Regions from separate parts of the Streptomyces ferrugineus genome, predicted to be linked through region 2. Evidence: riboswitches for the same ligand, from Rfam matches in the RefSeq annotation. Region 2 holds a riboswitch; each other region holds the start of a gene.
What was found. Region 2 has a riboswitch for cyclic di-AMP ahead of IM697_RS28415 (M23 family metallopeptidase). Riboswitches for the same ligand answer to the same signal wherever they lie in the genome.

Region 1: linked by a shared signal. The riboswitch ahead of IM697_RS33930 (M23 family metallopeptidase) and the one ahead of IM697_RS28415 (M23 family metallopeptidase) in region 2 are both predicted to bind cyclic di-AMP.
Region 3: linked by a shared signal. The riboswitch ahead of IM697_RS40115 (C40 family peptidase) and the one ahead of IM697_RS28415 (M23 family metallopeptidase) in region 2 are both predicted to bind cyclic di-AMP.

Annotation. Positions count from the first base shown of each region.
Region 1 covers NZ_CP063373.1:7,593,727-7,598,448, forward strand. The annotation lists gene IM697_RS33920 (HPr family phosphocarrier protein) at 1-104, shown strand, start outside; gene IM697_RS33925 (GntR family transcriptional regulator) at 285-980, opposite strand; gene IM697_RS33930 (M23 family metallopeptidase) at 1,169-1,954, opposite strand; cyclic di-AMP (ydaO/yuaA leader) riboswitch at 1,968-2,131, opposite strand; gene IM697_RS33935 (M16 family metallopeptidase) at 2,345-3,733, opposite strand; gene IM697_RS33940 (M16 family metallopeptidase) at 3,730-4,722, opposite strand, start outside.
Region 2 covers NZ_CP063373.1:6,288,667-6,293,388, reverse strand. The annotation lists gene IM697_RS28420 (alpha-galactosidase) at 100-2,169, shown strand; cyclic di-AMP (ydaO/yuaA leader) riboswitch at 2,469-2,634, shown strand; gene IM697_RS28415 (M23 family metallopeptidase) at 2,639-3,562, shown strand; gene IM697_RS28410 (SGNH/GDSL hydrolase family protein) at 3,826-4,611, shown strand; gene IM697_RS28405 (TetR/AcrR family transcriptional regulator) at 4,717-4,722, opposite strand, start outside.
Region 3 covers NZ_CP063373.1:9,039,927-9,044,648, reverse strand. The annotation lists gene IM697_RS40120 (tellurite resistance/C4-dicarboxylate transporter family protein) at 1-341, opposite strand, end outside; gene IM697_RS40115 (C40 family peptidase) at 509-1,693, opposite strand; cyclic di-AMP (ydaO/yuaA leader) riboswitch at 1,702-1,868, opposite strand; gene pcrA (DNA helicase PcrA) at 2,182-4,668, shown strand.

The sequences.
Region 1 (4,722 bases), 1.3 Mb from region 2:
AGGAGATCGTCCTCGCCTCCGACGCCGAGGGTGCGGACGTCGCTCTCGACCGTCTGGCGAAGCTGGTCTCCGAGGGCCTCGAGGAGCTGCCCGAGACGGTCTGAACGACCTGAGCGGGACTCCGCAAGCAAGCGGTGAAGCCGCGTCCGTCTTTCCGGCGGGCGCGGCTTCGCTGTTTTCGTTCGGACCTCGCCGGAATTCACGGCACAGTGGCAGCTGATCCGAAAAAGGGCAGCGGAAATTCACCGTCGCCGAATAACTCCTCTTTGTATACGGCGCCTGTGTTAATGCCGCAGGCTCGGCATGTTTACGGCATGTTGCGAATTCCTCACACGCTCCGTGCGCTCACCGCCGGAGCCGAACCGCAGCCGGTGCGCGGACAGCGCGCGCTCGGTGTGCAGCGCCGTCATCGCGCGGGCGCGCTCGCCGTCGCCGCGCGCCACCGCGTCCACGATCGCGCCGTGCTCGGTCCAGGACTCCACGGGGTTGACCGGCGCCTCCACGGAGTACATCCAGGCGATCTTGTGCCGCAGCTGGGTCAGCATCGAGGTCATGGCGGGGCTGCCGGAGGCCTGGGCCAGCGTCTCGTGGAACCAGCCGCCCAGGGAGCGCAGGTCGTCGCTGTTTCCCCGCCTGGCCCGCTCCTGCCCCAGCCTGACCAGGCCGCGCAGGACCTTCAGATGGGCCTCGGTGCGCCGCTGGGCGGCCCGGGCGGCGCCGAGCGGCTCCAGGAGGGTGCGCATCTCCAGCAGGTCGGCGGCCTCCTGCTCGGTGGGTTCGGCGACGCACGCGCCCGCGTGCCGCCGGGTCACCACGAAGCCCTCCGCCTCCAGGGTGCGCAGGGCCTCCCGCACGGGGACGCGGGAGACGCCGTAGCGGCGCGCGAGCAGTTCCTCGGTGAGCCGGCTGCCGCGCTCGTAGACACCGGCGACGATGTCGTCCCGAATCGCCGTGCACACCGAATGCGCCGGAATACGCATGAGCGACCTCCGCCTTAATCCCCGTGAAACGTCGACGAATGACGTGTTCCCAGTGACTCTATGGCAACCGGCCGGAATTTCCGACGGCGGACCGGAATCCATGGATATTTTTTGGTCAGGAGATCGCCCGGAAAGGACGAAAGCCCCGGCTCGGTGAGCCGGGGCTTCGCGCGGGCGCGGTGCGGGCGTCAGACGTTCACGCCGTGCGAGCGCAGGTAGGCGACCGGGTCGATGTCGGAGCCGTACTCCGACGTGGTGCGGGCCTCGAAGTGCAGGTGCGGTCCGGTGACGTTGCCGGTGGCGCCGGACAGTCCGATCTGCTGGCCGGGGGTGACGGTCTGGCCCACCGAGACGCCTATGGACGACAGGTGGCCGTACTGGGTGTACGTGCCGTCGTTCATCTTGATCACGATGTTGTTGCCGTACGACCCGCCCCAGCCGGCCTCCACGACGGTGCCGGAGCCGACCGCCTGGACGGCGGTGCCGCTGGCGGCGTGGAAGTCGACGCCCGTGTGGCTGCCGGAGGACCAGACGGCGCCGCCGGACTTGTAGCCCGTGGAGATGTACGAGCCGGAGATCGGGGCGACGTAGGACAGCAGACGCTTGCGCTCGGCCTCGCGGGCGGCGCGCTCCTTGGCCTCGCGCTCCTGCTTGGCCTGCTCGGCCGCCTTGAGGCGCGCGGCCTCCTGTGCGGCCTGCTTCGCGGCGGCGGCCTCCTTGGCGGCCCGCTCCTGGGCGGCGGCCTGGGCGTCGAGCTGGTCGGCGATCGAGTTGTCGACGGTGATGACGGGGATGAGGCCGGTCTGCTCCGCGGCGGGCTCGGCGGCGAGCGCCGGGGCCGCCAGGGTGCCCATGACACCGGTGGCGGTGATCGCGGCGACGCCGGCCGCGCGGGCGGTGGAGCGCTCGAACCGGCTGGGCCGGCGATGCTTCCCGGTGGGGCGACTCTTCCCGGTGGCGCAGGTGAACGCCATGTAGTGGCTGGTCCTTTCCTTCCTTCTCGCCTACCGGGTTAGCTGACGGGTTCGGAGCAGGAAGGTCTCCTACGGACCCCCTCGCGGCTGCGCGGGCGTCCGATTCACCCCAGGGACTTCGGGTGGGTCCCCGGCTCCCCTGGCTCGCGCCGTACGGGGACTCGGCGATGGCTGTCCGGTGCCGCGGGTGCGGCGCACTGCCTGACGGACAGCCCGGAAGACGCTAAGCGGGGCGCCTTTCAATCCCCAAACGGATCAGGGTTTTTGTAGCGCATCCCACAGGCCAGACAGGCAACCTCTCCTCAATTCGGGCATAAAGGGGCCCTGGTGACTCTCGCGTCACCAGGGCCCCTACGCGCGCGTGCCGCCGTCCGGCGGCGGGCTCGTCCTCTACTCGGCTGCCACCACGGTGACTTCGCCGATGCCGAGGGCCTCGACGGGCTCCCGGATCTCGGCCGCGTCGCCGACCAGGATCGTCACCATCCGGTCCACCGGGAAGGCGCTCACGGCGGCCGCCGTGGCCTCGACGGTGCCGGTGGCGGCGAGCTGCTGGTACAGCGTCGCCTGGTAGTCGTCGGGCAGGTGCTGCTCGACCTGGTCCGCCAGCGTGTTCGCCACGGACGCGGCCGTCTCGTACTTCAGCGGCGCCACCCCGACGAGGTTCTGCACCGCGAAGTCCCGCTCGGCGTCGGTGAGCCCCTCGGTGGCGACACCGCGCAGGACCTTCCACAGGTCGTCCAGGGCCGGGCCGGTGTTCGGGGTGTCGACGGAGCCGCTGATGGCGAGCATGGCCGCGCCCGTGCCGTCCGGGGCGGAGCGCAGGACCTGGCCGAAGGCGCGCACCCCGTAGGTGTAGCCCTTCTCCTCGCGCAGCACCTTGTCCAGACGGGAGGTGAGGGTGCCGCCGAGGCAGTAGGTGCCGAGCACCTGCGCGGGCCACACGCGGTCGTGCCGGTCGGGTCCGATCCGGCCCATCAGCAGCTGCGTCTGGACGGCGCCGGGGCGGTCGACGATGACGACGCGACCGGTGTCGTCGGCGGTCACCGGCGGGACAGGGCGCGGCTCGCCCGGGGAGCCGGTCCAGGCGCCCAGGGTGTCGCCGAGCAGGGCGTCGAGGTCGACGCCGGTGAGGTCGCCGACGACCACGACGGTGGACGTGGCGGGCCGTACATGCCGCTCGTAGAAGGCGCGTACGCCCGCGGAGTCGATGCCGGCGACCGTGTCCTCGGTGCCCTGGCGCGGGCGGGACATGCGCGAGGTCGGCGGGAACAGCTCCTTGGAGAGCTCCTTGGCGGCCCGACGCGAGGGGTTGGCCAGCTCGTGCGGGATCTCGTCGAGCCGGTTGCGTACCAGGCGCTCGACCTCGGCGTCGGCGAACGCGGGTGCCCTGAGTGCGTCGGCGAGCAGGCCGAGCGCCTTGGGCAGGCGGGAGACGGGCACCTCGAGGCTGACGCGGACGCCGGGGTGGTCGGCGTAGGCGTCGAGGGTGGCGCCGCAGCGCTCCAGTTCGGCGGCGAACTCCTCGGCGGTGTGCTTGTCGGTGCCCTCGGACAGGGCGCGCGCCATGATCGTGGCGATGCCGTCGAGGCCCTTGGGCTCGGCGTCCAGGGGCGTGTCCAGGAGCACCTCCACGGCGACGACCTGCTGGCCGGGGCGGTGGCAGCGCAGGACCGTCAGGCCGTTGTCGAGCTTGCCGCGCTCGGGTGCCGGGAACGCCCAGGGCCGGGGCGCGCCGGCCTGGGGCTGCGGGTGGAACTCCATGCTGGCGAGCTCGGTCACTGCGCCGACTCCTCGTTCTCGTCGGTGGTGCCGTCGGTGGCGGCGGCTTCCGGTTCCTCGGCCTCGCCGGCGACCGGCTCGTACACGAGCACCGCGCGGTTGTCGGGACGCAGCCGGGCCTCGGCGACCGCCTGGACCTCCTCGGCGGTGACGTCGAGGACGCGCTTGACGGCGGTGAACGCGAGCTGCGGGTCGCCGAACAGGACGGCGTACCGGCACAGTTCGTCGGCGCGGCCCGCGACCGTGCCGAGCCGGTCCAGCCACTCACGCTCGATCTGGGCCTGAGCGCGCTCCATCTCCTCGGCGGTGGGGCCCTCCGCGGCGAAGCGGGCGAGCTCCTCGTCGACGGCGGCCTCGATGACGGGGACCTCGACGTCGCCGGAGGTCTTCACGTCCAGCCAGCCCAGGGAGGGCGCACCGGCCAGGCGCAGCAGGCCGAAGCCGGCCGCTACAGCCGTACGGTCGCGCCGGACGAGCCGGTTGTACAGGCGGGAGGACTCGCCGCCGCCGAGGACGGTCAGCGCCAGGTCGGCGGCGTCGCACTCGCGTGTGCCGTCATGGGGGAGGCGGTAGGCGGCCATCATCGCGCGCGCGGGGACGGTCTCCTCGACGACCTCGCGGAGCTGCTCGCCGATGGTGTCGGGCAGGGAGCCGTCGCGCGGTGCCGGTTTGCCGTCGTGGGAGGGGATGCTGCCGAAGTACTTCTCGACCCAGGCGAGCGTCTGGTCCGGGTCGATGTCGCCGACGATGGACAGGACGGCGTTGTTGGGCGCGTAGTAGGTGCGGAAGAACGCGCGCGCGTCCTCCAGGCTCGCCGCGTCCAGGTCGGCCATCGAGCCGATCGCCGTGTGGTGGTACGGGTGTCCGTCGGGGTACAGCAGCGCGGTCAGCTTCTCGAAGGCGGTGCCGTACGGGACGTTGTCGTAGCGCTGACGGCGCTCGTTCTTGACGACGTCGCGCTGGTTGTCCAGGCCCTCCTGGTCGAGTGC
Region 2 (4,722 bases):
TCCAGGGCCAATGAGTTGTCCACAGGCGTTGCCTTGAGGGCGTGCGGCCCTTGATGATGTTGGTACTTGATCGCACCTGTTCGTCTCTGTGGGGGCTTGATGCTGGAGATCTCCGACAACGGCCGTACCTGGCTCCTGACCGGGCCGACCAGCAGCTACGCCGTCCATCTCACCGACGCCGACGAGCTGCTGCACCTCCACTGGGGCCCCCGGATCGCGCTGGCCGACGCCGAGGCCCTCGCCGTACGCCCGCTGCCGGAGTACCGGCCCTTCGAGTCCCCGCTCGACGGACGCGAGGAGTACCCGGTCGAGGGCGGCCCCCGCTTCGTACGGCCCGCCCTGTCCGTGCGCACCGAGGAGCGGCGCGGCACCGAGTGGGGTTTCGAGCGGTACGAGACCGAGGGTGACGAACTGCGGCTGCGCTTCTGTGACGACGGGCTGAACGTCACCCTGCACTATCGGATGCGCGGGGACGTGATCGAGCGCTGGGTGACTCTGCACAACCAGGGACGCGCCCTGGAGCTGCTGCGCGCCGACTCGGCCACCTGGACGCTGCCCGACCGGGAGGACTGGCGGCTGTCCCAGCTGCACGGCCGCTGGGGCGCGGAGTCCCGGCTGGCGCAGGCCCCGCTCACCCGCGGTGAGAAGGTCATCGGCAGCCGCCGCGGTCACACCGGCCACCAGCACCTCCCCTGGGTCGCGCTCGACACGGACGCCACCGAGGAGCGCGGCGAGGTCTACGGCTGCGCCCTCGGCTGGTCCGGGTCCTGGCGCATCGCCGTGGCCCAACTGCCGGACGCGCGCGTGCAGATCACCGGCGGGGCCGGACACGACGACTCGGGGCTGCTGCGCCTCGCGGCGGGGGAGTCCTTCACGACGCCCGTCTTCGCCGGCCTGTGGAGCGACGGCGGCTTCGGCGGGGCGAGCCGGGCGTGGCACGCGTACCAGCGCGCGTATGTGATCCCCGACGCCGACCGGGACCGGCCGGTGCTGTTCAACTCCTGGGAGGCGACGGAGTTCGACATCTCCGAGGAGCAGCAGAGCGTGCTCGCGCGGCGCGCCGCGGCCATCGGCGTCGAGCTGTTCGTGGTCGACGACGGCTGGTTCGGGACGCGCACCAGCGACCGCGCCGGGCTCGGCGACTGGACACCCAACCCCGACCGCTTCCCGTCCGGCCTCAAGCCGCTCGCCGAGTACGTGCACGCGCTCGGGATGCGGTTCGGCATCTGGGTCGAACCGGAAATGGTCAATCCGGACAGCGAGTTGTATCGCGCTCATCCAGAATGGGTTCAGTATCAACCAGGACGAAAGCGGACGGAATTCCGCAATCAGCTCGTACTCAACCTCGCGCGCGAAGACGTCCAGGACTACCTCTGGGAACAGCTCGACGGGCTCCTCACCAGCGCCCCGATCGACTATGTGAAGTGGGACTTCAACCGCTGCTTCACCGACGCGGGCTGGCCCGGTGAGCCGTATCCGCAGCGCCTCTGGGTCGACCACGTGCACGCCCTGTACGGCCTTCTGGACCGGCTGCGCGCCGCGCACCCCGGCGTCGCCTTCGAGTCCTGCTCGGGCGGCGGTGGACGGATCGACCTCGGCGTGCTGAGCCGTACGGACCAGGTGTGGACCTCGGACAACACCGACCCCCTCGACCGGCTCGCCATCCAGCACGGCTACAGCCAGATCCACCCGGCCCGTGCCATGGCCGCCTGGGTCACCGACAGCCCGAACGCCATGCTCAACCACCGCGCCAGCTCCCTGCGCTTCCGCTTCGTCAGCGCCATGGCCGGGGTGCTCGGGGTCGGCGGCGACCTGTCGCGATGGACGGAGGAGGAGCTGGCCGAGGCCCGGGACTGGGTGGCGCTGTACAAGGAGATCCGCCCGCTCGTGCAGCGCGGCGACCTCTACCGGCTGCGGCCGCCGCGGGGCGGGCTGAGCGCGGTGCAGTACGTGCTCGGGGACGAGACGGTCGTCCTCGCCTGGCTCCAGGCCCAGAGCTTCGGTGAGCCCCTGCCGGCCCTGCGGCTGCGCGGCCTCGACCCGACAGCATCGTACGAATGCCTTGAAACGGGCGAAACTCACCGAGGGGCCGTACTGGTGCATCACGGGCTGCGCGCCGGTCTGCACGGCGACCTTGATGCGGCAGTTATTCGCCTCCGTCGCATCTAGGGGTTCTGTCCGAATTGGCGCCTTCATTCCAACTCGCTCTGCGCTAAAGGAAGGTGGAGCAACGTCACGTGAGGAGCGTCATATTCGTAACCGTGCGTCGCCCGTCATGTTCACGTAATTCATGTGCTTTTCAAGGGGCTTTGTGTCGGGCGACGCTCCGATGATTTACGGACAGTGACCGGTAATTCCCACAGGGGATCAACAGGAACGCATTCGGATGGAACCTCTCGCTTGTTCCCGTGCGTCTTCCTCGCTTACGTTCGCCACCAATCCGGACGGACGCCTAATCCTGCCGCCGCCCGGATCCCGCGCTGACTCACCCGTGCACGGCAGGAGCGGGGGACCCACAGGTACAACCGCCTGTTCCGGTCTCCGGAACGGCTTGGGGTCAAGTCGCGCTCCGGCGCGGCCGGGCATCTCCAGCCCGCACCCGACAGCTCACCTCGCAGGCGCCGGAGAGGAATTCGCCATGCCCGCGAAGGGTAAGCACCGCCGTCCGAAGTCCCTGCGCTTCACTCGATCCATCGCCGTCGCCGGAACCGGTGGCGCCGCTCTCGCTCTTCCGCTCATGGGGGCCACCGGCGCCCACGCCGCTCCCTCGCAGTCCGTTTCGGAAAAGGCCGTTCAGTCCCTTCCGGTCGCCGGTCAGAAGACCGTCGAGAAGAAGGCCGCGCCCGAGAAGAAGAACGCCGTGCGGACCTATTCGGTGAAGGCCGGCGACTACCTCGCGAAGATCGCCGACGACCAGAACGTCAGCGGTGGCTGGAAGCGGCTCTACGCCGACAACCGTGCGGCCGTCGGCGACGACCCGGCGCTGATCCACCCCGGCCTCAAGCTCACGATCGGCGGCAAGAAGGCCACGACGAGCACCCCCAAGTCCTCGTCCTCCGCGCCGTCTTCCTCTTCGAAGTCCTCCTCGAAGGACTCGAACGCCTCGAAGTCCGCCGCGAAGACGACCACGGCCGCCGAGACCGGCGCCGTCAAGGGCTTCTCCGCCCCCCTGGCCGGCGCCTCCCTCGGCACCGGATACAAGGTGGCGGGCAGCATGTGGTCCAGCGGCTACCACACCGGCGTCGACTTCGCCGCCGCGACCGGCACCTCGCTCAAGGCGGTCGGCGCGGGCACCGTCGTCTCGGCCGGCTGGGGCGGCGCCTACGGCAACCAGGTCGTCATCCAGCTCGAGGACGGCCACTACGCGCAGTACGCCCACCTGTCCTCGCTCTCCGTCTCGGCGGGCCAGACCGTGACCGCGGGCCAGCAGGTCGGCCTCTCCGGCGCGACCGGCAACGTGACCGGGCCGCACCTGCACTTCGAGATCCGCACCTCGCCGGACTACGGCTCGGACGTGGACCCGGTCGCCTACCTCCGCTCCAAGGGCGTCGGCATCGGCTGACGGTCGCCCGCGCGACAACGCCCGCCTGGCATACGGCCGAAGGCCGGACCTCGATCCCCGGGTCCGGCCTTCGGCGTGCCCGCGGTTCGGCGGCGATGTGCGCCGACAACACCCCAGTTCAGAGGGTTATTCCGGGTTTGGTGAACACTTTGGCAGTGGCTTATCTCACCGCTCGTCAACCCTTTCCTACGGTCGCGTAGGTCACATTCGAAGGTGAATCATGTCCCGACGTGGCAGGCGATTCGAAGAGTGACAGCAGATCAGTGATCGGGTCGTACGTCGCGGTGGGGGACAGCTTCACCGAGGGCGTCGGCGACCCCGGCCCCGACGGGGCGTTCGTCGGCTGGGCCGACCGTTTCGCGGTTCTCCTCGCGGACCGGCGGCCCGAGGGCGACTTCGACTACACCAACCTCGCCGTGCGCGGCAAACTTCTCGACCAGATCGTCGAGGACCAGCTTCCGCAAGCCGTGGAACTGGCCCCGGACCTGGTCTCGTTCTGCGCGGGCGGCAACGACATCATCCGGCCCGGCACCGACCCCGACGAGGTGGCCGAGCGATTCGAGCGGGCGATCGTCCGGCTCACCTCAGCCGTCGGCACCGTCATGGTGACGACCGGCTTCGACACCCGTGGCGTGCCCGTGCTCAAGCATCTGCGCGGCAAGATCGCCACGTACAACGGCCATGTGCGGGCCATCGCCGACCGGTACGGCTGCCCGGTGCTCGACCTGTGGTCCCTGAAGTGCGTTCAGGACCGCCGGGCCTGGGACGACGACCGGCTCCACCTGTCTGCCGACGGGCACACGCGCGTGGCGCTGCGCGCGGGCCAGGTGCTCGGCCTGGAGGTCCCGGCCGATCCCGACCAGCCGTGGCCGCCGCTCCCGCCCCGCGGCACCCTCGAGGTCCGCCGCGACGACGTGCACTGGGCGCGCGAGTACCTCGTGCCGTGGATCGGCCGCCGACTGCGCGGCGAGTCGTCGGGGGACCATGTCACGGCCAAGGGCGCGCTGTCCCCGGACGACATCAAGATGCGCATCGGGTCGGTGGCCTGAGAGCGGCTCCCGAGGCACCGGCGGGTCGGGGCCGTACCGACACCTGATCGGTACGGCCCCGACTCATGCCCTCGGCAGGGAACTCGGCGCCCTTGCCCGTCGGGATCACCG
Region 3 (4,722 bases), 2.8 Mb from region 2:
GCCGCCAGCGCCAGGAGCGCCTCGGCGAGGGGCTCCCAGCCGAGGGAGGTGAAGCGGGTGCCGAGGACCGCGGTCGCGGCGATGCCGGTCAGGGCGGCGGGGGTGGCCGCCTCCTTGAGCCATCGGGGGCGGTCCCACAGGAGGCGGGCGATGAAGTCCCCGGCGAGGGCGAGCCAGGCCACGCAGGCCAGGCCGAGGGCGATTCGGGACAGGGTTTCGTAGCCCGACTGGTGCAGGGCTACCGAGATGACGCCGGTGGCCATGACGGCGGCGCCGGCTGTGGGGGGTCGCTGCGACCACCAGGTGTGCAGGGGGGAGGTGGGGGTGGTGCTGGCGGGCATGGGGCCGATGCTATGGGCGTGGTGGGGCTGTGAGGGGTGCCTGCGGCGGCCTGTGGGGCTGAGTGGGGGTGCGTGTAGCGCATACGGGTGCGTTCACCCGCAGCCTGCGCGGCGTAGCGTTTCACGCGCGCGTGCCCGAGAGACGGCCACGCGCGCGTGCGTGAGCGTCAAGCGGGGCGGACCACGCTGTGGATCGACGACTCGCCGTCGTAGTAGATCGACTCCTCGCGGACGTAGGTGCCGGGCTTCGGGGCGTGGATCATCATGCCGTTGCCGATGTAGATGCCCACGTGGGTGACGTCGTCGTAGAAGAAGATCAGGTCGCCGGGTCGGGCATTGGCCAGGGAGACCGTGGTGCCTGCGTTGACCTGGTCGTAGGTGACGCGGGGGATGTCCACGCCGGCGGCCTTCCAGGCGGCCTGGGTGAGGCCGGAGCAGTCGTAGGAGTCGGGGCCGGTGGCGCCCCAGACGTACGGCTTGCCCATCTGGGAGCGGGCGAAGGCCAGGGCCTTCTCGGCCTTGGTGGCGTACGAGGAGTCCGAGGAGGACGAGGAGGACGAGTCCGAGGTGCCGGAGTCGGCCGGGGGCTCGGTGGTCTCCTGCTGCTGGGCGGCGGCCTCCTGGCGCTCGCGCTCGGCCTCGGCCTCCGCCTGCTGTCGGGCCAGCTCGGCGGCCTTGCGCGCCGCCTCCTCCTGCTTGCGCTTCTCGATCGCGGCGAGGCGGGCCTTTTCCTCCGCCGTCAGCTTCGAGAGAAGTTCGCGTGCGTCGGAGAGCTTCTGCTGGACCGTGGTCTTGGCGGTCTGCAGGTCGTTCTGCGACTCCGTGAGCGTCTGGAGGCTCTGGGTGGCCTCCTGGCGCTTCTTCATCGTCGCGGACTGCTGGGTGAAGTACTCGTCGACCGACTCCTGTTGACGGGCCGTCATGCGACCCATCAGCTGGTTCTGGTCGAAGTAGTCCTGCGGGGTGTCCGCCAGGAGGAAGGTCGCCGTGTCGGGCGCGGTGGCTCCGGTGCGGTACTGGGCGGCGGCGGAGCGGCCGAACTCCTCGCGCGCGTCGTTGAGCTTCTGGGTGCGCTGGGCGACGTCGTCGAGGAGGGTGTCGACGCGCTTGCGCTGCTTCGCGGTCTTCTCCTTGGCCGCGTTGTACTTCTCCGTCGCCGACTCCGCCTGGCGGTAGAGGTCGTCGACTTTCTTCTCGACCTCTTCGAGGCTGGGCTTGTCGTCCGTGGAGGGGCTCGCGTCGGCCGTCTGGGACAGCAGGGCCACGGACGTGAGGGCCGCCGTGGCGAGGGCGGGGGTCCGTATGCCGGCTACGCGCGTACTCGCGGGACGCGACTTGCGGTGCGACGCCAAGGGAGGCGACTCCTTCCATGCTCCGCCTACCGAGTTAGCTGTCGGGTTCGGGCGGGTGCTTCGGAAGGGTTGCCCTACGGCCTTTCCCGGGAGGGGAGTTCGGCCGATTCACCCCAAGGTCGTTGGGTCCCCGGCTCCGGTCGCCATGGCGTGCCGGACTCAGCGGAGGCCGTGCGGCCCGGCGTCGTTCGCCGGTGGAGGTCGTACGGCCTGTCCGGCACCGTAGCCAACTCGTGTGGCCCCTGTGAAGGTTGATGTTCGATATGCCCGATACATTTTCGTGACCTTGGGGCGAAGGGCTGTGGAAGGGGGTCGGTCTGGGAGGGTCTGTGACGGCTTGCACGTGTCTCGCAGGTCGTGAGGGTGCCGTTGCGGAGGGTGAGAGGCGGTTCGGGTGAGGCGGTCCGGAAGATCATCGGGCGACGAAACAGGCGATGTTCTCGGGGTGGCCGCGGGCTGTCAGTGGGGCGGCCTAGACTCGGAGAGCGATGAGCAGCCTCTTTGACGACAGCTTCCTGGCGGACCTCCAGGCCCCTCGGGCCCACGAGGAAGAGCCCCCGCCGCCGCCCGAGGACGATCACGCTCCGGAGCCGGTTCCGGACGATCTGTTCGGTGGGAAGTTCGACGTGCCGCCGGACCGGGACGCCTACTACCGCGACGGCGCCCCACGCCCGGCCATCGACGCCGCGGCACTGCTGGACGGGCTGAACGAGAACCAGCGCGCGGCCGTCGTCCACTCCGGCACCCCGCTGCTCATCGTGGCCGGCGCCGGATCCGGCAAGACCCGGGTGCTCACCCATCGCATCGCCCATCTGCTCGCCGAGCGCAGCGTGCACCCGGGGCAGATCCTCGCGATCACCTTCACCAACAAGGCCGCGGGCGAGATGAAGGAGCGCGTCGAGCAGCTCGTCGGGCCGCGGGCGAACGCGATGTGGGTGATGACCTTCCACAGCGCCTGCGTGCGCATCCTGCGGCGGGAGAGCAAGAAGCTCGGGTTCACCTCCTCCTTCTCGATCTACGACGCCGCCGACAGCAAGCGGCTGATGGCGCTGGTCTGCCGCGATCTGGACCTCGACCCCAAGCGGTTCCCGCCCAAGTCCTTCAGCGCCAAGATCAGCAACCTGAAGAACGAGCTGATCGACGAGGAGGACTTCGCCGCCCAGGCCACGGACGGCTTCGAGAAGACCCTCGCCCAGGCCTACGCCCTGTACCAGTCGCGGTTGCGGGAGGCCAACGCCCTCGACTTCGACGACCTGATCATGACGACGGTCAATCTGCTGCGCGCCTTCCCGGACGTCGCCGAGCACTACCGCCGCCGCTTCCGGCACGTCCTCGTGGACGAGTACCAGGACACCAACCACGCCCAGTACGCGCTGGTGCGCGAGCTCGTCGGCACCCGCGAGCACCCCGTCGACGTGCCGCCGAGCGAGTACGACATCCCGCCCGCCGAGCTGTGTGTCGTGGGTGACGCCGACCAGTCGATCTACGCCTTCCGGGGCGCCACCATCCGCAACATCCTGCAGTTCGAGGAGGACTACCCGGACGCGACGACGATCCTGCTGGAGCAGAACTACCGCTCCAGCCAGACGATCCTGAGCGCCGCCAACGCCGTCATCGAGCGCAACGAGTCCCGCCGTCCCAAGAACCTGTGGACCAACGCGGGCGCGGGCGCGCGCATCACCGGCTATGTCGCCGACACCGAGCACGACGAGGCGCAGTTCGTCGCCGACGAGATAGACCGACTGACGGACGCGGGGGACGCGAAGGCCGGCGACGTGGCCGTCTTCTACCGTACGAACGCCCAGTCCCGTGTCTTCGAGGAAGTCTTCATCCGCGTCGGCCTGCCCTACAAGGTCGTCGGCGGGGTTCGGTTCTACGAGCGCAAGGAGGTCCGGGACGTCCTGGCCTACCTGCGGGTGCTGGCCAACGCCGAGGACTCGGTGCCGCTGCGGCGGATCCTGAACGTGCCCAAGCGGGGCATCGGCGACCGCGCCGAGGCGATGATCGACGCCCTCGCGCAGCGGGAGAAGATCAGCTTCCCGCAGGCGCTGCGGCGGGTCGACGAGGCGTACGGCATGGCCGCGCGGTCGGCCAACGCCGTCAAGCGGTTCAACACGCTGATGGAGGAGCTCCGTACGATCGTCGAGTCCGGCGCGGGACCGGCGACCGTCCTGGAGGCGGTGCTCGAGCGGACCGGCTATCTCGCCGAGTTGCAGGCGTCCACCGACCCCCAGGACGAGACCCGGATCGAGAACCTCCAGGAACTCGCCGCCGTCGCCCTGGAGTTCGAGCAGGAGTCGGGCGAGGGCGAGGCCGCCGGCGGGCTCGCGGACTTCCTGGAGCGGGTCGCGCTCGTCGCCGACTCCGACCAGATCCCCGACGAGGACGAGGAAGGCGCCGGCGTCATCACCCTGATGACCCTGCACACCGCCAAGGGCCTGGAGTTCCCGGTCGTCTTCCTCACCGGCATGGAGGACGGCGTCTTCCCGCACATGCGCGCCCTCGGCCAGACCAAGGAGCTGGAGGAGGAGCGGCGGCTCGCCTACGTCGGCATCACGCGCGCGCGTGAGCGGCTGTATCTGACGCGGTCCGCGATGCGCAGCGCGTGGGGCCAGCCGTCGTACAACCCGCCGTCCCGCTTCCTGGAGGAGATCCCGACACAGCACGTGGACTGGAAGCGCACGGGCGCCGCCGCGCCGGTCTCCTCCGGTCCGGCGTCCGGGGTGGCCGCCTCGCTGTCCTCGTCCCGCTCGCGCTCCTCGGCCTCGGGCGCGTCCGGCTTCGCCACGCGCCGCACCTCGGAGAAGCCGGTGGTGCAGCTCGCGGTCGGGGACCGGGTCACGCACGACCAGTTCGGGCTGGGCACGGTGACGGCGGTGAAGGGCTCGGGTGCGGGCGCCGAGGCGACGATCGACTTCGGGGACACCAAGCCCAAGCGGCTGCTGCTGCGGTATGCGCCGGTGGAGAAGCTGTAGCACTCACGACTGTGCGCCCCTGCCGAGGGCGGGGCGCACAAGGTCGTGGTCACG